Regions from separate parts of the Vibrio stylophorae genome, predicted to be linked through region 3. Evidence: predicted binding sites of a transcription regulator. Region 3 holds the regulator's gene; each other region holds the start of a gene.
What was found. The regulator CRP, encoded in region 3, controls carbon source genes, mostly activating them, when cyclic AMP is high. The targets are predictions, from matches to a motif close to TGTGANNNNNNTCACA.

Region 1 (5,174 bases), 1.2 Mb from region 3:
TGGTCATAATACCTCTAATGAGTATTTATGCAATACGAATGTATAAAATATTTATCCAGGCGAATAAAAAAACAGCAGAAAATGCTCCTGCTGTTTTTAACTGATTGATTCACAAGTTATAGCTGTAAGAAAAATAGCATCATGAAAGGCACGGAAAGGCTTAGAATAAATCCACTAACAATGGCCGTGGGTACGCAGTGGATTCCACCACACCTTTGAATAATTGGCAGTGTAAAATCCATGCTAGTTGCACCGCCGTAGCCAATTGCAGTATTTGGGAAACGGCGCATGATCAGGGGAATGGAGATAAGCGCCACCAGTTCTCGTAGCAGCTCATTTAAAAAAGAGGCGCCGCCATAGACAGGACCAAGGTGATCGCCGATCAAAATTCCAGACAATGAATACCAGCCAAATCCTGATGCCATGGCTAGTCCTTGATGCCAAGGGAGCGATAGGATCAATGCAGCCAATAGTCCGCCCAGCCAAGATGTCATGATCAATACAGCCGCCAGCCGAATCCCTGCGCGGTTGAGTAGAATTTGTTTGAGACCAATTCCGCTATTGCCAAGTTGCATACCGATAAGCAGCAAAAGCACCATCAGGATCACTGTATTGGCTTGGTCAACCCAATCAAGGGGTAGGGCAATCCAGTATTTGGTTGCAAGCCCGACAACGAAGCCTGCCAGTACAGCAACAAGTAAAGAGAGGGATTCTTTGGCATGAGGCAGACTATTTTCATCACCTTGCTGCTCTTTAACCGCGAGTGGATAGCGCCAGTCGACCCAGAGCAATGCCATGAGGTTGAATAAGCCAATACTGAGGAAAAAAGTTAGGGTGAGCAGGCCGACTTGACCAAGGTTGGTCAGTAGGTTATCGAGCGCAGCAAGACTTACACCAATCAGCGCCAAAATAAGGGTGATCAGTCGATTGGTGAGATTTGAGACAAAACGCTGCCATTTTTCTTGGCGCAGCGGAATAAAATAGCCAACAAAAAGCGGCGTAAATATAAGAAGCATGCCCTGAAACATATTCTCCTCCATGAGACGGCGATGGATGGGGCGATAAAATAGGGATTATTGATGAAAAATAAAATACATCAATGGTTGGCATTGCGACATTTTCTAATGCCAACCATCAAGGAAACTAATTTATCACATGCCGCTCAGTTGCAGGACTTCTTGGCAAGCCTGTTGGAAGGCTTGATCGTCGAGGTTGGAGAGTTGATATAAGATATCAGCGCCATCTGCGCTTAGCTCAATATCATGCGCGCTTAGTGCTTGTTCATCATGGCTTCGAAATAAAAGAAGGTGATTGGCCATGGTGGCGATGTCGTGGTAACTCGGTTTTTCGGGATCGACATGGTTCATCCGTCGGTTGCCAGCCACGGTGAGAAAATCTTTGTCAAACTGCCAGAATTGAAGCACAGAGAAACTAGCCTCAGCACAGCATTGCGCCATCACATCCTTGGCGAGTTCAAAATCGATGTAATTGCCTTCTTTCAAATATTGAGATAAAGCGCTGACCAGTGAGAATAGGCCGATATCAGCTAATAGGCCAATCAGCATCGCTTTGCCTGCATCAAGCTCTAGCTGCGGGTTGCGCTTCATAAACTCTTGGCAAATCAGTACCATGGTGGCAGCAAAGGTGCGACTAAGACCGGCGCTTTTGGTCAGTAGTGCATTGCACTCTTGGCTAAATTGCGCATCTTTTTTCAGCTGCTCAATGGCTTTGGCTGTGATCAGATCTTTGACCCGTGCGATCCCAAGGCGCGAAACGGCAGTCAGGATATCGTGGCATGGACCAAAACGTGGACTAAAAAGTGCGCTGTTTGACGCGTAAACACAGGCACCCGATAAACTTGGGTCTTCGGTCAGTGCTTTGGCGATGGCTTTGATGGTGACATCATCACGCAGGCTTAATTGCTGGATGTTGAGTACCACTTGTGGAATCGGTGGTAGTTTCAGTTGGCGCTGAGCAATCGCCTCGGTGACTAAATTTTTAAACTCACATTTTAAGTCGTTGACGATTTTTTGCTTATTTGGCGTGAGCCAATATAAAGGCAGGGAGGTCATACGTTCTCGGCTTTTCACTATTGTTGTAATCATCAGTAGATTAATGATTTCTGATTCGCCCTGCACGAAATAAACTACAAAATGAGAGCTCGATGGGTATCCATGGGTTTTCCTGCTTATTGTTTGCCATTTTGATGGATTTATTTACGAAAAAGAATCATTTACAAGTGGTTGCGATGACTTTATTCGTCGTGCTCTGCGTCCTGTTCATCGATTTGTTGAAACAGCGCTTGTAGAAAACGCAGGGTATCTTGATGGCTATCACGAGAGAGCAAACTTTGTTTTTGTTGGCAACTGAGTGGCAGGATTTCTAACCAGCGGTAACACAGCCATACCGCATTTTGATAATCAAAGTGCGGATATAGCGCAGCATATTCAGGATTGGAGCGAAAGAATGCTTTGAGCTTTAAAACCATGGACTGCGCATGGCTGGGGGTTTCGCTCGGAGCCCAATTGGTCAGCGGAATCGTTTGAGCCACTAACAAGCCATCATCATCTCCGCGAATATCATGAATTTTGACGCGCTCAACCCCTTGGATAGTAATGCTGAAAAAGCCATCTTCAAGTTGGTCAAAATCGATGATTTTGACATGGGTGGCTAAGGTGCCGAGTGCCAGCATCTGTTTTTCAGCTTCAGTGTGCTGCTCTTCTATCATCGCCAACGCAAAACCACACTGCTGTGCGCAGCACTCTTTGACCATTCGGACATAGCGTGGCTCAAAGATTCGAAGTTGCATGATCCCGCCAGGGAAAAGGTGAGAAGCAAGTGGGAACGCGGCTAATTGCATGTCGTCTCCAAGATTAATGTGCATCTTGTGATTTAAATTTAGCTGTTTTGCGAACAAAGGTCGATCGATGCCAATGTAACGCAGTGAATGATAAATGCGACCGCTCTGACAAAATGTGAAACGCATGACGCGTTACATAAAATCTTGTCGATACAAATCACGCAATGTAAGTGCCTGAAATGGCCCTGACATTCCTCTGACTTTGGCAAACAATAATCTCTGTCGAAATTTTGACGCAACCACGATTATCGATTCGGGTTTGGAGGACATATGACATTGGCAGTCGATACAATTGCAACGTATTGTGCACGTTTTGGTGACAACTATAAGCGTTCCATGTTTGGTGGTACGGGGCTATTTCATAGTGACGCCATGTTTTCACTCGTGACGGGCGGCCGTTTTTATTTGCGCGGTGGTGCAGACTTAGATGATCGCTTTATGGCGCTAGATTGTCCGCGCTATACCCATAAAAAGCGCTCATCTACGGCGGTGGTTAATTACTATGATGTGTCTGAGTTGTTTTTGGCCGAGTCACCAAATTTAGATCCGTTGATTGAAGCGGCAATTGAACAAGCGCAGGTTGATCGCACTGAGCGCAATAACAATCAAAATTTACGTTTGCGCGATCTACCGAATCTACGTTTGACCCTAGAGCGCATGATAAAAAAGTCAGGGGTACCTGATGTTGACACCTTTATGGACTTGGGCGCTGCTGAAGTCTACAAGCGTGTAAAACAAGTGCATGGCGATACGGTTGACGAAAAGTTACTTTGGATGTTTGCAGGTGCCTGTGAAGGGATCCATTGGACTTTGATTGATATGCAGCAGCAGCAAGCATTGCTGCGTCAGACCGCGTAACAATACCCAGTTTGGTTTAAGAAATACGTCACCTCAAAGCGCTTTCGAGCGCTTTTTTTGTGCGTGCTCACAAATTTCTAAACTGAAAATCCCGCCATTGATGAGGGAATCGTTTGCCCTTGGGAAGTGTGATCTATCCAGCGTTGCAATTGCAAAAACTCCACTAGAGTAAGACTTAGCCTTTCCTCAAACTCAAGGAGCTTTGCCATGACAGCAAGCGTATTTCACCTCGGCGTAAATCAAGATGACTTTCAAGGTGCCACATTGGCCATTTTGCCAGGCGACCCCGATCGCGTAGAGAAAATTGCAGGCTTAATGGAGCAACCCGAATTTCTCGCGGCGCACCGTGAATATACCCTTTATCGCGCGAAGCTTGCCGGTCAAACCGTGATTGTTTGTTCAACGGGGATTGGTGGTCCATCTACGTCGATTGCAGTTGAAGAGTTGGCGCAGCTTGGGATTCGTGATTTTCTTCGGGTGGGTACCACGGGTGCCATTCAACCTGAAATTCAAGTGGGTGATGTGATTATCACCACAGGCTCTGTGCGCTTGGATGGTGCCAGTTATCATTTTGCACCAGCGGCATTTCCAGCGGTCGCTAACTATCGTGTGATGCAAGCGATGGAGCAGGCGGTGACTGAACTTGGTTATCCCTTGCATTTGGGCGTCACAGCGTCAAGTGACACCTTTTATCCAGGACAAGAGCGCTATGACACAGTGTCTGGCCGCGTGATAAAAAGCCTGCAAGGTTCAATGGCTGAATGGCAAGCCATGGGCGTGCTGAACTATGAAATGGAATCTGCGACCTTATTGACACAATGTGCCAGCCAAGGTTTTCGAGCCGGCTGCGTGGCTGGGGTGATTGTCAATCGGACCCATCAAGAGATTCCTGATGCAAAAACACTAGCGCTGGTGGAAACTCGCGCGATTACAGCAGTCGTTGTAGCGGCAAAACGTTTGATTCAGACCGCTTAGTGTCGAGGTTTCATTTAGCAGTTTTGTGTTACATTTCATTGTTCAATTTTCGCTGATTGATATGCTTTAAATCACTGGATTGTAAAAAGGCAGCTTGGCTGCCTTTTTTGTTTGTAACAGCGCGCAATGCAAACCGAGTGTCGAATCATTGGTCTTATTTATTAAACATTTTACTAACATGGATTTCGTAATCCCTTGAAGGTGAGACCATAATAGAAGAAGTCCGACAACAATCTGATCAGGCATGCGCTTGGGGGAGTACAAATGGAATCTTTGAAAGTGATCGACTACATGAATAACCGCCCCGTGTTATTCACCACTCAGATGTCACTGACTGTGGCTTTGGAGCGTCTATTACAGTCAAGGCAGACCGGTGGGCCCGTTGTGAATGAAAAGGATGAGGTGATTGGTTTTATTTCAGAGCAGGATATGATTCAAAAGCTGCTTAAAGTGAGCTATCACTGTGAAGATGCTGCTCAGG
Region 2 (5,174 bases), 730 kb from region 3:
TGGGTCATCCCAGCCGTTTACCAACTTGTCAGTCACAAGTTGATTCAGCTTACGCTTAGACATCACGGTGTATTCAAGATTTAGACGGCTGAATTCATACTGACGTGGGTGGCAAGGAATCGAGATGTTATCTAACACCCAGTCATACAAACGGCGGTTATCTTGGAACTCAAGGGTACAAATTGAGTGAGTGATCCCTTCCAGCGCATCGGAAATACAGTGGGTGAAATCGTACATTGGGTAGATGCACCATGCATCACCGGTTTGGTGGTGGTGGGCAAATTTAATACGATAAATCACAGGATCGCGCATCACAATGAAGGATGAGGCCATATCAATTTTGGCACGCAAACAGGCTTTACCTTCTTCGATTTCACCTGCACGCATCTTGGCAAAAAGCGCCAAGTTTTCTTCAACGCTACGGTCACGGTAAGGGCTGTTTTTGCCAGGCTGACTCAAAGTACCACGATATTCGCGGATCTCTTCAGGGGTCAGCTCATCAACATAAGCAAGGCCTTTTTCGATCAGCTCAATGGCATAGCCATGAAGCTGCTCAAAATAATCAGATGAGTAGCAAATATCGCCACTCCAGTGAAAACCAAGCCACTCAACATCACGCTTGATTGATTCAACGTATTCGATGTCTTCTTTAGCGGGGTTGGTATCGTCAAAACGAAGGTTGCACTGACCCTGATAATCCTGCGCAATGCCAAAGTTCAAGCAAATTGATTTCGCATGGCCAATGTGCAAATAACCATTTGGCTCTGGCGGGAAACGGGTATGGATCGCATTGTGCTTTCCAGTGCGCAAATCTTCATCGATGATTTGACGAATAAAGTTAGTCGGGCGAGCTTCGCAGTCACTCATTTAAACACCCCTAAAAGACAGTTTGAGATAGCTGGTAATCATCCCCCATTGTCGTCACACAGACAATAATAAGCAAGGGAGCAATGCGCTAATTGGATAAAAAGAAGTCAGTTTCTTGCCCATTTCGGCATAAATAAAAGCGGCGCTCACAGAGCGCCGCTTTTTATGCAATCAAATCAATGATTGAATTATGGCAATTCAACGTCTGATAGGTCGTCAGAAGCTGGAATTTGCTTCATTTGACCAGCAACGATTTCTGCCAAAGGACCAAGAATGACTTGTAGGTTTTGCTCACCTAGTTTAACCACACCAGCTGCACCAAGTGCTTTTAGCTGTGCTTCATCAACGATGCTGCGATCGTTTAGTGTCAAACGTAGACGAGTGATACATGCATCGATGCTTGCAAGGTTACCGTGGCCACCAAGTGCTTTTAGGTATTGCTTCGCAAGTTGCGCAGTATCAGAAGAACCTTGTTGTTTCGCTGGCGCTGCGTCTGCAGTTGCATCTTCACGACCAGGTGTTTTTAGGTTCAATGCTGAGATTAGCGCGCGGAAACCGAAGTAGTATAGCGCTGCAAATACAACACCTTGAACCAATAGCATGTATGGTTGGTGCGCTACTGGTAGTTTAGAAGACAAGATAAAGTCAACCAAACCAGCACTAAAGCCAAAGCCAGCAGTCCACTGCATCATTGAAGCAAACGCAAGTGATAGACCAGTTAGGATTGCGTGGAATACATAAAGTACAGGCGCAAGGAACATGAATGAGAATTCTAGCGGCTCAGTTACACCAGTAAAGAATGATGCAAAGCCAGCAGCTAGCATGATTGAACCCACTTGCTCACGGTTCTCAGGCTTAGCAGCGTGATACATTGCAAGTGCACCTGCAGGTAGACCAAACATCATGATTGGGAAGAAACCACCCATATAGCGGCCAATTTCGCCCACTAGACCAAGCTTGGTTGCACCTTCGATAGCAAGGATTGAACCATCGTCAGCTAGCGTCACAACACCAGTACCTGCAGCATATTTCACGCCATCAAGTACTGGACCTGCGTTCCAGAAGTTACCTAGATCGTTAATATTCGCAAGGTCGAACCAGAATACTGCGTTCAATGCGTGGTGTAGACCAACAGGAATCAATAGACGGTTTGCAAAGCCATAGATACCAGCGCCTACAGAACCCATATTCACGATTGATTCACCAAATACAACAAGCGCGTTGAAGATTGGAGGCCAAATGAACATCATCGCAAATGCAAGAACGATCATTGCAACAGAAGTAAGGATTGGAACCAAACGCTTACCACTGAAGAATGCCAACGCTTTTGGTAGTTCAACCTGGCTAAAGCGGTTGTAGATAGAAGCAGTGATTGCACCAACCAAGATACCAGTGAACTGGTTTACAACTTTGCTGAATGCAAATGCAATTGGTTTCCAAGCATCTTGCGCAGCTGCTAGAGCAACTTTTAGCTCAGCAACATTACTTGCACCGGCTTTCACCGCTGCATCAAGTGCTGCTTGTGCTTCATTTAGCGCTGTTGCTGCTGGTAAAAGGCTAATACCTTGAACAACTGCTGGATCTAAAAGTGTTTTGAAAACGTAGTAGCCAACTAGACCCGCAAGAGCAGCTGCACCGTCTTTGTCTTTAGACATACCGTAGGCAACACCCACAGCAAATAGCCAAGACATGTTATCAATAATGGCAGCACCACTCTTGATAAGTAGCATTGCTAGAGGGCTGTTCGCACCCCAGCCTGTTGGGTCGATCCAATAACCGATACCCATCAAAATTGCCGCAGCAGGTAGAACCGCTACTGGCACCATCAACGCACGACCGATGCGCTGCAAGTATCCAAGAATATTCACCGTTGTTTCCCCCTATGGTTTTCTTAGATTCGTATCTTGATGTGATCTAGCTCAAAGGCCAGTTCTCATCAAGTCTGGGCCAGTTTATGACATTAATTTTGCGGAGCAAATTAAAACCTTTTCATTTGTGATCATTGTCACTGGCTACAACCATGATCAGACGATTTTGCTAGCCCGCTCATAAAACTTATTTTATGATACGAACTAAGGTCGATTGATGGCCGTATTCATTGATTTATTTTATTTATTAGAGGTGTCTTGTGAGACTTATCCCTGTTGAATCTGCAAAAGAAGTTGGTCTATGGTCTGCGCGTTATATCGCTGATCGCATTAATGCTTTTAACCCAACTGCTGATCGTCCATTCGTTCTAGGTCTGCCAACTGGTGGTACACCACTATCTACTTACCGTCGTCTTATCGAGCTATATAAAGCAGGCGAAGTAAGCTTCAAACACGTTGTTACTTTCAACATGGATGAGTACATCGGTCTACCTGCAGAGCACCCAGAGTCATACCGTAGCTTCATGTACAACAACTTCTTTAGTCACATCGACATTCAAGAAGAAAACATCAACCTACTGAACGGTAACACTGACGACCACGCTGCAGAATGCCAACGTTACGAAGACAAAATTAAGTCTTACGGCCGCATCAACCTATTCATGGGTGGCGTGGGTAACGATGGTCACATCGCATTTAACGAGCCTGCGTCTTCTCTATCTTCACGCACTCGTATCAAAACTTTGACTGAAGATACTCGCATCGCGAACTCTCGCTTCTTTGATGGCGACATGGATCAAGTGCCTAAGTACGCACTAACTATCGGTGTAGGTACACTACTTGACGCAGAAGAGATCATGATTCTGATCACTGGCCACAACAAAGCGCTTGCACTAGAAGCAGCAGTTGAAGGTGCAGTAAACCACCTATGGACTGTATCTGCACTGCAACTTCACCCTAAATCACTGATTGTGTGTGACGAGCCTTCAACGCAAGAGCTAAAAGTGAAGACTGTAAAATACTTCCAAGAGCTTGAGCGCGATAACATCAACAACCTTTAATTGGGATTTGATATGTACGCATTAGTAAACTGCCGAATCTACACAGGTCATGATGTATATAACGATCATGCAGTGGTTGTAGACGGCGATAAAATTGCAGCGGTTTGCCCAGTATCAGAGCTTGATGCTGGCATCAAAACCATTGATCTAGACGGCGCAAACCTAAGCGCCGGCTTTATCGACCTACAGCTAAACGGCTGTGGCGGCGTGATGCTCAACGATGAAATCACCGTTGACACCATTCAAACTATGCATCGCACCAACGTGCGTTTTGGTTGTACTAGCTTTTTGCCAACACTCATCACTTCTTCTGATGAGGATATGAAAAAAGCGATCGAAGTTGCCCGTGAATACCACGCAACTTACGCCAACCAATCACTTGGCTTGCACCTTGAAGGTCCTTACCTCAGCATGGAGCGTAAAGGCATTCATAACGCAGACTATGTTCGTAAATCAGAGCAACACATGATTGATATCATCTGTGATAGCACTGATGTGGTGACCAAGGTAACACTGGCACCTGAGCAAAACCCAATTGAGCATATTGAGCAACTGGCCAAAGCTGGTGTTGTTGTCTCTGTGGGCCACACCAGTGGTACCTATGCAGATGCACGTCGTGGCTTTGCAGCGGGCGCAACTTTTGCAACGCACCTATATAACGCCATGACCCCAACTCAGGGTCGTGAGCCAGGTGTGGTTGGTGCGATTTTGGACACAGCAGAAGTCTACGCAGGTATCATCGTTGATGGTTTCCACGTTGATTTTGCAAACGTTCGTATGGCGCACAAGCTGAAAGGTGAAAAACTCGTATTGGTTACTGACGCAACTGCACCAGTGGGTACCGATATGGAGTATTTCATCTTCGTTGGTAAAAAAGTTTACTACCGCGATGGCAAATGTATCGATGAAAACGGTACACTTGGCGGTTCCGCTTTGACCATGATTGAAGCAGTTGAAAATACTGTAGAAAAAGTAGGCATCGACCTTCACGAAACCATCCGTATGGCCACCCTCTACCCTGCTCGCGCAATTAAGGTAGATGATCGCCTTGGTCTTGTGAAAAAAGGCTATATTGCCAACTTGGCCATCTTCGATCGTGACTACAAGGTTAAAGCCACTGTCGTAAACGGCGAATACGAACAACACTAAGAGAGACCTATGACTGGCGCGCAAATTGGAAACGTAGATTTAGTAAAACAACTGAACAGTGCCGCGGTATATCGACTCATCGATATTCACGGCCCGATTTCTCGAATCCAAATTGCTGATGCCAGTCATCTTGCGCCTGCTAGTGTGACTAAAATTACCCGCCAACTGCTTGAGCGTGGCCTCATTAAAGAGGTTGACCATCAAGCATCAACGGGGGGAAGACGCGCCA
Region 3 (5,174 bases):
TATCAATTTGATGATCGCATCACCGCGCCAAGCAATGGTTTTGCCAATGCGCAGGACTATTATCAGCGAGCCAGCGCCAAGCCCAAGTTGCATCAGATTGCGATCCCAACCCAGATGATTCACGCCAAAGATGATCCCTTTATGACGGACAGCGTAATCCTCACGCAGCATAGTAATCCCCATATTGATTATCAGCTGAGTGAACATGGCGGCCATGTCGGTTTTGTCAGTGGTACGCTGCGCCAGCCCAAATTTTGGCTCGAGCATCAGGTTCCCGCATGGTTTGCCGAGCATCGTTAACGCAAACGACTGTAATCACCCTTTGCTAAGCCAGCGCATTCAGCGATAGCCAATGGCATCGCTAATGCCCAATTCGCCCCTTTGATGCCGCGATAGTTCGTAGAATAGACTTCCCTTAGATAGACTGTCCCTTAAATAAACTGCCCCTTTAATTAACAGTCTCTTTAATAGACGTCCCATTAACTAACCCACCCCGCTCACTATGCAGTTCACTATGCAGCTAAATATGCCGCTATCTCATGGCTGATATTGAGTTTCTTCTCAGCTCAACTAATTTGAACAAAGAGAGAGGAGGGAGACTCGGCGCTCCCGCCCAGCCAAAACGCAATAAAAAAACAAGAAAAGAAGCCAATTTAAAGAAAACAAGAAATCGCGCTATTGCTATCAATATTCGCGATCAATATAAAAGCCAGCCAAAGTGGGAAGCCAAATGGGATTGTTGTTGATAAGCAAGCCCATCGCGTTGCAATCTATCTCGCGATGGTGTCTGCTCTTTTTCTTTCTATTCAGTAGCCAAGCAACTTGGGGGTATGCCAACCAAACAAACAGCGAATTTGGCCCGCTGTTTGCGCCAAGCCAATCCCCGCTACAAGCAGCAAGCCTAACCCCCATGCTACAGGATGCTATCTGGCAAGCTGGCGACAGCGAAGTGCAAGCCAGTGCCACTGCCGCCAGTATTTGGGGGATCACCAATGAGCTATTTCTTGATTACTACCACAATGAACTGCGCTTCAATTATCAACACGCACCCTCAAAGCAATGGCGCTGGTCTATGGATTATCGGTATCGCTTTAGTGCCAATAATCATATTGATACTCTCACCATTAAATTTCATGACGCCTTTGATATTGGTCAAAATGGCCGTGATACCGTGCCCAAGCACCAAGCAACCTTTCGCGCGCCTAGCGAAGGTTTAGATCAATCAGGCGACTCGACCCTAAGCTTTGGCCACCGCCTAACCCTACAGCTAGACCACGCTATTTGGTCCAATCCCTATCACGCGCTGTCTGCCAGTGGTGCACTGCTTTATAGCTATCAACCCAATGGTCCATTTGCTCACCACAATTTTGAGCAAAGCCTGCAACTCAACTATCGCTATGCCCCCAGCCCCAAACATCGTTGGTATGGCATGGTCGGCGTCACGCATCGACAGCAAACCGAGGTGTTGCAAATTCGTGCTAAAGCCGTCAATAGCCATATCGCCTTGGGTTATCTCTATCGCTGGCAGCACAATCATCACCTTTGGGCGCAAGCACAAGTCAGTGAAGGTATCGCCACCCATGTGTTTAGCCTCAACAAACCTGTATATGAAACTATGCTCGGTTACCGCTATCTTTACAGCCCGCGACAGGCCATTGAAATGGTGATTTTGGAAAATTGGGTTTACTACGATAACAGTGCCGATGTAGCCTTTACGCTTTCCTATCGACAAAAGTTCTAATCAATGATTATTCCTTGGCAACAGCTCGACCCAGAGACCCTGCGTAATGTGGTGGAAAGTGTGATTCTGCGAGAAGGCACAGATTATGGTGACAGTGAGTTATCTCTAGATGAAAAAGTCGATTTAGTGCTTGCACAGCTGGCTCATGGCGATGCCGTTCTGGTCTATTCAGAACTTCATGAAAGCGTCGATATTAAATCGAAACAGCACTTTCAGCAGTCGATTTAACGCACGGCATCAGCGTCAAAAAAATGACTAAAAACATAGGCATTTCGCATTTCTCAGTACGTTTTATAAGGTAAATCCATTCGCTTTTTTTCACCTTTTTTTAGCGCTTATAATTTCGGCAAATTTATTTGCTGAGAAGAAAATAAATACTCGTGATCCACTGCACACTTTCACACCGGAAAACCACCTTTCATCCCGATTAAAATCAAGAAATCCCACATAAAAAGCGATAGAATCTGTATCTCGCTCACCCGAGTTTGCAGCCTAACGTCAGAGTCTATATTCTAACCGCGGCAAAATTATTTTTACGCCCAAGCAATATATCGGACATAGTCTTGGCTGTTGGGCTTTTAACGCAGAGGAAGAAAGTTATATGGTTCTCGGTAAACCTCAAACAGACCCAACTCTGGAGTGGTTCCTGTCTCACTGCCACATCCATAAGTACCCATCAAAGAGCACCCTGATTCACGCAGGCGAAAAAGCAGAAACCCTTTACTACATCGTCAAAGGTTCTGTGGCTGTATTGATTAAAGATGAAGAAGGCAAAGAGATGATCTTGTCTTACCTTAACCAAGGTGACTTCATCGGTGAACTTGGTCTTTTTGAAGAAGGTCAAGAGCGTTCAGCTTGGGTTCGTGCGAAATCTCCATGTGAAGTCGCTGAGATCTCCTTTAAGAAGTTCCGCCAGCTGATTCAAGTAAACCCAGACATCCTAATGCGCCTTTCAGCGCAAATGGCACGTCGTCTACAAGTGACCAGCCAAAAAGTGGGTGACTTGGCATTCCTTGACGTGACTGGTCGCATCGCTCAAACCCTATTGAACTTGGCGAAACAACCTGACGCTATGACCCACCCTGACGGCATGCAGATTAAGATCACCCGTCAAGAGATTGGTCAAATTGTCGGCTGTTCACGTGAAACCGTTGGTCGTATTTTGAAGATGCTAGAAGAGCAAAACCTCATCTCAGCACACGGTAAGACCATTGTGGTTTACGGCACTCGCTAGTCGATACCCTTTTGAAAAAACCAGCCGCATGGCTGGTTTTTTTTTATCACAGAATTACGCCTGCAGTAACGCAGTCCACTGGATAAAGTTGTACAGACAACCGAACAACTTGTGCAGGCATTCACAAAAACAAATATTGACCCCGAAACCGATTGCATGACAATAGAACAGACAATAATGTCTATCTCCAACTAGCTAAATAAGCGAATTATCAGCAAGGAATGCGATATGAAAGATGAAACGCTAGCCATTCACCACGGCTACCAAACGGATCCAACCACTAAGGCCGTGGCAACCCCAATTTACCAAACCGTTGCCTATGAATTTGACAACGCACAGCACGGTGCGGACCTCTTTAATCTTGAGGTTCCGGGGAATATTTACACCCGCATTATGAATCCAACCACAGATGTCATTGAGCAGCGTATGGCGGCTCTTGAAGGTGGTGTTGCCGCACTTGCAGTCAGCGCTGGCGCAGCGGCCATTCATTACGCGGTACTCACCCTTGCCAAGCAAGGTGACAACATCGTCGCAACGCCGCAGCTCTATGGTGGCACCTATACCCTCTTTGCGCACATGTTGCCAAGTTTGGGCATTGACGTGCGTTTTGCCGCATCAGATAAACCAGAAGATATTGCGGCGCTGATCGATTCACAAACCAAGGCGGTTTACTGTGAGTCCATCGGTAACCCTGCGGGCAATATCGTTGATATCGCAGCGCTTGCAGAAGTGGCACATGCTCAGGGCGTGCCTTTGATGGTGGATAACACAGTCGCCACGCCTGTGCTGTGTAAGCCTATCGAGCTAGGTGCGGATATTGTGGTGCACTCTATGACCAAATATATCGGCGGTCACGGCAACTCTCTCGGTGGTGTGATTGTTGATAGCGGTAAATTCCCTTGGCCCAAATATCAGGATCGCTTCCCGATGTTTGCCACCCCGGAACCCTCTTATCACGGCGTGATTTATAACGAGACCTTTGGTCCGGCCGCATTTGTAGCGCGCGCACGTACTGTGCCACTGCGCAATACTGGTGCTGCGCTCTCGCCGATGAATAGTTTCTTGCTGCTGCAAGGGTTAGAAACCCTACCTTTGCGCATGGAGCGCCATTGCCAAAACGCATTGGCGGTGGCTGAGTTTCTCGACGCCCACCCTATGGTGGCGTGGGTGAACTACGCTGGCCTGAAATCCCACCCAAATCATGCGTTGTGTCAACGTATGCTGCGCGGTGGCTTACCTTCATCTTTGCTCTCATTTGGCCTCAAAGGCGGCTATGAGGCGGGGGTGAAATTCTATGATGCATTGAATTTATTTAAGCGCCTAGTCAACATCGGGGATGCCAAATCCCTAGCCTGTCACCCAGCCTCGACCACCCATCGCCAGATGAGTGAAACCGAGCAAGCTGCGGCAGGTGTACAACCAGAGATGATTCGTTTATGTGTCGGCATTGAGCATATCGAAGACATTCTGACCGATCTTGATCAAGCGTTACGCTAATAACTATTGATTAAATGGAACTTGAAAGATGTCGCTACCTCATGTCATTTTGACCTCGCTGTGTCACGCAAGTGCTACTGGTTATGACCTGACTAAACAATTCTCCCAGCAAGTGGGCTATTTTTGGCGTGCGAGCCACCAACAGGTGTATCGCGAACTCAATAAAATGGCACAACTTGGTTGGGTTGGATATTTACTCGAACCACAAGATGGCAAACCCGATCGTAAGGTGTACACCATTACTGAAGAGGGCCGCGCTGCATTGATGCTTTGGCTGGAAAAACCATTGGCACCGCCTGCGGTGCGTGATGAGGTCTCCGCGAAACTTTATGCATGCCAAGAGGGCGATAGCGGTGTGATGTCACAACACTTGACTCGCTTGCTTGACGACTCAAAACGTGAGTTGGCAAACTTTCAAGAACTTGAAAAGATTCACTTTGCGGATATCAGTCGACTTGACCGCCAGCAGCACCTGATGCGTTTGACTTTACGTCGCGGCATCCATGGTAAAGTCGCATGGATCAATTGGATTGAAGAAGCGCTTGAAATCCTCAATCAGTTACCTTCAAAGTAACGGATAAGCGCTCAGGGAGCGCTTATGAAGGATCACATACATTACAAAGCAGTAGGCCTGGTCCTGCTGCTTTTGTTTTTTGCCTTAGGCTGGAGTTATCGACTCTACACCCTACCCTCAGCGCAAGA
Region 4 (5,174 bases), 1.5 Mb from region 3:
CTCACGTAGCTGCTGGTGTAGGTCCACGTCACGTCCTACCCCAGCTAGCACGCAACTGTTTCCAATAATCCAAACATAATTGGAAGCATGTCATGCAAGAGCAAACTATTTTTCAATGTCCCGTCTCTCGAGGCGATCTTCACCCAAGTGCACCGATCCCAGTTGAAGGTCGAATGATTCGTCCACAAGAGGTGATTGCGATTTCAGGTTTAAGCCATGGTGTGGGTGCTTGTGCGCCGCAGCAAGGTGCAGCCAAAATTACCCTGAATGTTAAAAACGGCATTATCAAAGAAGCCTTGATTGAAACCATCGGCTGTTCAGGGATGACCCAATCAGCGGCGATGGCAGCTGAAATCCTGACTGGTAAAACCATTCTTGAAGCCCTTAACACTGACTTGGTTTGCGATGCCATCAATGTGGCGATGCGTGAAATCTTCCTACAACTTGCTTACGGTCGTAGCCAGTCTGCATTTTCTGAAGGTGGCCTTGAGGTTGGCGCTGCGATGGAAGATCTTGGTCAAACACAGCGCAGCCAAGTGGGTACAAGCTATGCAACCGAGTCTCATGGCGTGCGTTACCTTGAGATTGCAGAGGGCTATGTGACTGAGCTTGGTTTGGATGAAAATAAAGAGGTAATCGGTTACGCCTATGTCAACTTAGGCAAAATGATGAAAGCGATCAATGAGGGAATGGCGCCAGCACAAGCGCTTGAAGCCGCCAGTGGTCACTATGGCCGCTTTGCAGAAGCGGTGACCACTATCAACCCTCGTCAAGCCTAAGGAGCCTTCCATGAATCATGCAATTTCAGAGCAGCTTGCTGCTATTCAGTTGGCCGATATCAATGCGGCGCACCAATTTTGTCTCGACCATGGCATCGATGCCAAAGCCTTAGTTATGGAAACGCAGCCTATCGCTTTTGAAAGTGCTTGCGACGCTTATACCTTGGGTGCGGCGATGGCGCTTTCTCGCGGCATTAGCAATGCAGAGCAAGCAGCCTTGGTGATTGGTGAAGGGCTGCAGGCATACACCAAACCAGGTAGTGTGGCGCATCAGCGTCAAGTGGGCTTGGGTCACGGCGCCTTGGCTGCGCGATTGCTCAATGAAGAGAGCCATTGCTTTGCCTTTTTGGCCGGTCATGAGTCTTTTGCTGCTGCTGAAGGTGCGATTAAAATTGCGCTGAACGTCAACCAATCTCGTCAAAGTCCACTGAAAGTCATTTTGAATGGCTTGGGTAAAGATGCAGCATATTTGATTGCGCGTATTAACGGTTTTACCTATGTGCGCACTGAGTTTGATTATCAATCTGGTGAGCTCAAAGAAGTGAGCCGTCGCCGTTTCTCTCAAGGCCCTCGTGGTGAGATCCTTTGCTTTGGCGCTGATGATGTGCGCGAAGGCGTGGCTATCATGCATCATGAAGGTGTGGATGTGAGCATTACGGGTAACTCAACCAACCCAACACGTTTCCAACACCCTGTGGCTGGTATCTATAAAGCTGAGCGTACGCGTGAAGGCTTGCCTTATTTCTCTGTAGCATCTGGTGGTGGTACCGGTCGTACCTTGCACCCAGATAACGTTGCAGCAGGTCCTGCATCTTACGGGATGACAGATACCATGGGCCGCATGCATGCTGATGCGCAGTTTGCAGGCAGCTCTTCAGTACCAGCGCACGTGGCGATGATGGGCTTTATCGGCATGGGGAATAACCCAATGGTCGGCGCAACCGTGGCACTGGCAGTGAAAGTAAGTCAAGCGAAACGCTAAACCACGATAAATGTTGAATGATAAAAAAGGCGCATGAAGCGCCTTTTTTATGCTTTGAATTTTAGCGAAAAGCCATCGTAGCTAAAGTTGAACATTTCAAAAAATGGTCATTAGCAGCGGAAACATAATGGGGGCGAGTAAAGAGGTGATGACGCCACAAATGACCAGCGCCAGCGAGCTAAATGCCCCTTCTTCATAACTTACTTCTGCCGCTTTTGAGGTGCCAAGAGCATGGGACATGGTGCCCATGGTCAGGCCGCGTGCCAGTGGATCGGCAATACGCAACAAAGAAAACAGCGGATAGCCCAAGATCATGCCAAAAAAGCCCGCGATGATCACCATTACTGCCGCAATGGCAGGCTCGCCCTGAATCTGCTCAGAAACCGCCATGGCAATGGGGGTGGTGACAGATTTAGGCAAAATAGAAGCTGCAAGCGTGGGATCGGCACCCATTGAAAGCGCAATGACACCGCCTGTGAGCATCGCGACGATGGTGCCAAGTAAACACATGCCCAAAATCAGTTTCCAGCGCGCGCGAATTTGATGCATCTGCTCATAAAGAGGATAGGCAAAAGCCACCACCGCAGGTTGCAATAGCGCGTTGACATAGGTGTTGTAGCGATAATATTCGCTATAGGGCACACCGAGCGTGACTAGTAGCGTGATTAAAATGGCCACCGTAATTAACAGTGGGTTATTGAGCGGATGACGCCACTTCATGGCAAACCAGCGGGCGGTATAAAAAATCGCAAAGGTCGCAAATAGCCAAATCATGATTGCTTTCCTTTGAGTTTTTGAGTGAGAAAGCCCACCACCAAAAGGATCACAAAGGAGCTTCCCAGAGTACTTAATATAATGGCCCAAGCATTTTGGGTCAGTAGGTCATAGTAATTCATGACCCCGACAGCAACAGGAACAAAGAGTACAGCCATATGCTTAATGAGCAATTCGCTGGACGCTTTGGCCCAGCACGGCGGTACCCATTGAAGGGCAAGCAGTAAAAAGAGGATAAGCATACCGATGACGCTGCCGGGTACAGCGATGCCGGTGAAGTGTTGAATGCCTTTACCGATGTAAAGGCAAACCATGATGGTAAAAAAAGATTTGAGGTATTGCATGCCCTGTTGGCCGTGATTGTGGTCACAATTTGTCATTCATCATACAAAAAGAGCCGAGCAGGAGCCAGTAAAAATGTGATTGAATGTTATTTTCAATCAGCGGCTATTCCTCATGTTTACGCCAGGGCCAGCAGCGTCGAAGCCAGCCCTTCATGCCTGAAGGTGGCTGCTGATTGGGAAAGGGCTGCATATTCTCGCTGCTGTGCCGGGGCATGGCGACGCGAATGCCATGATTGCGCACAATGGAGATATGAATGGCAAAATCGCCGTTTTTGATCAATTTACTGCGCAGCGCTGTGACTAAGGTAATAAGGCGCTGCTCGGCATCATAGCTTTCTTGAAAGAGATGATGCGCGAGCACGTTATAGGTCAACAGTTCGCCAGCATGGCGACACAGCACGGATAACAAACAGGACTCATGAAAGGTGAGTGGGGTTTGACTGTTGTCGTGCCAATGTAAGCAATGATTGAGCGGATGAAAGCGGACTTCTGGAAAATCGTAGTAGCGAGTTAATTCAGTCATGATGAGCGCTCCTTGGTAACCACCCAATAAGTGTGAAAAGGAGATGGCAAAGCCGCAATATCAAAGTTGGGAATGGACGGTGATTCCTTGCACTTTGCTAAGCGATACATGGTGGTGACATCACACTCGCTGTGGCCATGATGACAGACCTAAATTAGACATAAAAAAACCCAGCCGAAGCTGGGTTTGATTCAAGATTGGCTTAGTGCGCCCTTGGTCTTGAAGGTCCTTTAGCTACAGAACCATTCATTCAAGAACCATTGATTAAAGAACAATTGATTAGAGAACCATGGCGGCGATCCAGCCAAAGATAATCAGCGGGATATTGTAGTGGATAAAGGTCGGGACCACGGTATCCCAAATGTGATCGTGCTGACCATCGGCATTCAAACCAGAGGTTGGACCCAAGGTGGAATCCGAAGCTGGTGAGCCGGCATCACCGAGCGCGCCTGCTGTACCAATGATGGCGATGGTTGCTGGAATGGAGAAACCAAAGCTCATGCAAAGCGGCACATAAATGGTGGCAAGTACTGGAATGGTCGAGAACGATGAGCCGATGCCCATGGTGACCAACAAGCCTACGACCAACATTAATAGCGCGACAATAGCTTTGCTATTAATGGCATTGGCCAGTAGGGCAACCATAGTTTCAACGCCGCCGGTTGATTTCATCACTGCAGCAAAACCGTTGGCAGAGATCATGATAAAGCCGATCATCGCCATCATGGTCAAACCCTGTGAGAACACATCTTGGGTATCCGCCCACTTAATCACACCGGTTAGCGTAAAGACCAAGAAGCCTACAAGACCTGCAACAATCATTGAGTTGGTATAAAGCTGCACACCGAGCGTTGCGGCAATAGACACAATGGCAATCACCACAGCTTTCTTGTCGATTTTTTGATGCTCAGGCTCAACTTTAAGAATCTCTGCCTCGCTGTAGGTGCGTGGCTTACGATAGCTAATAAAGACAGCAATCAGCAGGCCCACGATCATCCCAGTGGCAGGCAGTGCCATGGCTTTGATGATATCAAAGGCGCTAATACGTGCGACATCCAAACAACCGTTCAGTTGCGCCATTAGGGCTTCGTTGCTTGCGTAAGCGGTTAAGTCGAGGTTATGTGCAGTGAGCTGTCCCATCAAATCCTTGATCACGTCAGCATGTACATTGGCCGCAACTAAGCAGTCAGAAAATGGCGCAAGCTCAATGTGACCGGCTGCGGTTTTCGCAATACCAAGGCCATTTTGCGCCAGCTGTCCCATCAAAATCTCGCCAAGGAAGATGCCACCAAAACCAATAGGTAGTGCCATATAGGTGGTGACCAAACCAAAGGTCAGCACACAGGCGACCAAACGGCGGTCCACTTTGAGTTTTGAGAACACATGCAAAAGAGGCGGAATCAAAATTGGAATAAATGCAATGTGCACAGGAATGGCGTTTTGCGACATGATCGCCATAGCCAAAATCATCACCAAAATAAGATATTTGGTAATGAAGGTGGTGTTTTCGTTTTGCTGGGCACCCACACGGTTAATAATACCACGCGCCAGTAAGTCAGTGATGCCAGTGCGTGAAATCGCCACCGCAAAGGTCCCCAACATGGCGTAACCCAAAGCGATGGAGGCACCATCTTTGAGGCCAGATTGGAATGAATTCACGGTATCAAGAAGGGATAATTGACCCACCAAACCGCCAACAATGGCGCTTAGGGTGAGGGCAATCACCACGTTCACACGCAGCAACGCCAGCGTCAGCATCAACATGACGGCGA

Region 1: a site for CRP is predicted at 3,775-3,790, ahead of udp (uridine phosphorylase). Genes of this name have one in related genera too.
Region 2: a site for CRP is predicted at 2,776-2,791, ahead of nagE (N-acetylglucosamine-specific PTS transporter subunit IIBC). Genes of this name have one in related genera too.
Region 4: a site for CRP is predicted at 2,891-2,906, ahead of L9P36_RS05015 (CidA/LrgA family protein). Genes of this name have one in related genera too.

Annotation. Positions count from the first base shown of each region.
Region 1 covers NZ_CAKLDI010000001.1:1,481,101-1,486,274, reverse strand. The annotation lists gene L9P36_RS06825 (LysO family transporter) at 117-1,028, opposite strand; gene L9P36_RS06820 (HDOD domain-containing protein) at 1,152-2,072, opposite strand; gene L9P36_RS06815 (LON peptidase substrate-binding domain-containing protein) at 2,255-2,860, opposite strand; gene L9P36_RS06810 (TfoX/Sxy family DNA transformation protein) at 3,131-3,718, shown strand; gene udp (uridine phosphorylase) at 3,926-4,693, shown strand; gene L9P36_RS06800 (CBS domain-containing protein) at 4,958-5,174, shown strand, end outside.
Region 2 covers NZ_CAKLDI010000001.1:1,901,319-1,906,492, forward strand. The annotation lists gene glnS (glutamine--tRNA ligase) at 1-867, opposite strand, end outside; gene nagE (N-acetylglucosamine-specific PTS transporter subunit IIBC) at 1,056-2,735, opposite strand; gene nagB (glucosamine-6-phosphate deaminase) at 2,996-3,796, shown strand; gene nagA (N-acetylglucosamine-6-phosphate deacetylase) at 3,809-4,945, shown strand; gene nagC (DNA-binding transcriptional regulator NagC) at 4,955-5,174, shown strand, end outside.
Region 3 covers NZ_CAKLDI010000001.1:2,632,777-2,637,950, forward strand. The annotation lists gene L9P36_RS12285 (hydrolase) at 1-300, shown strand, start outside; gene L9P36_RS12290 (hypothetical protein) at 540-746, shown strand; gene L9P36_RS12295 (DUF3187 family protein) at 731-1,741, shown strand; gene L9P36_RS12300 (YheU family protein) at 1,745-1,969, shown strand; gene crp (cAMP-activated global transcriptional regulator CRP) at 2,343-2,975, shown strand; gene L9P36_RS12310 (O-acetylhomoserine aminocarboxypropyltransferase/cysteine synthase family protein) at 3,204-4,472, shown strand; gene L9P36_RS12315 (PadR family transcriptional regulator) at 4,501-5,046, shown strand; gene L9P36_RS12320 (serine hydrolase domain-containing protein) at 5,071-5,174, shown strand, end outside.
Region 4 covers NZ_CAKLDI010000001.1:1,088,380-1,093,553, forward strand. The annotation lists gene L9P36_RS05000 (iron-sulfur cluster assembly scaffold protein) at 93-779, shown strand; gene L9P36_RS05005 (GGGtGRT protein) at 790-1,761, shown strand; gene L9P36_RS05010 (CidB/LrgB family autolysis modulator) at 1,858-2,535, opposite strand; gene L9P36_RS05015 (CidA/LrgA family protein) at 2,532-2,879, opposite strand; gene L9P36_RS05020 (winged helix-turn-helix domain-containing protein) at 2,983-3,402, opposite strand; gene L9P36_RS05025 (Na+/H+ antiporter family protein) at 3,682-5,174, opposite strand, start outside.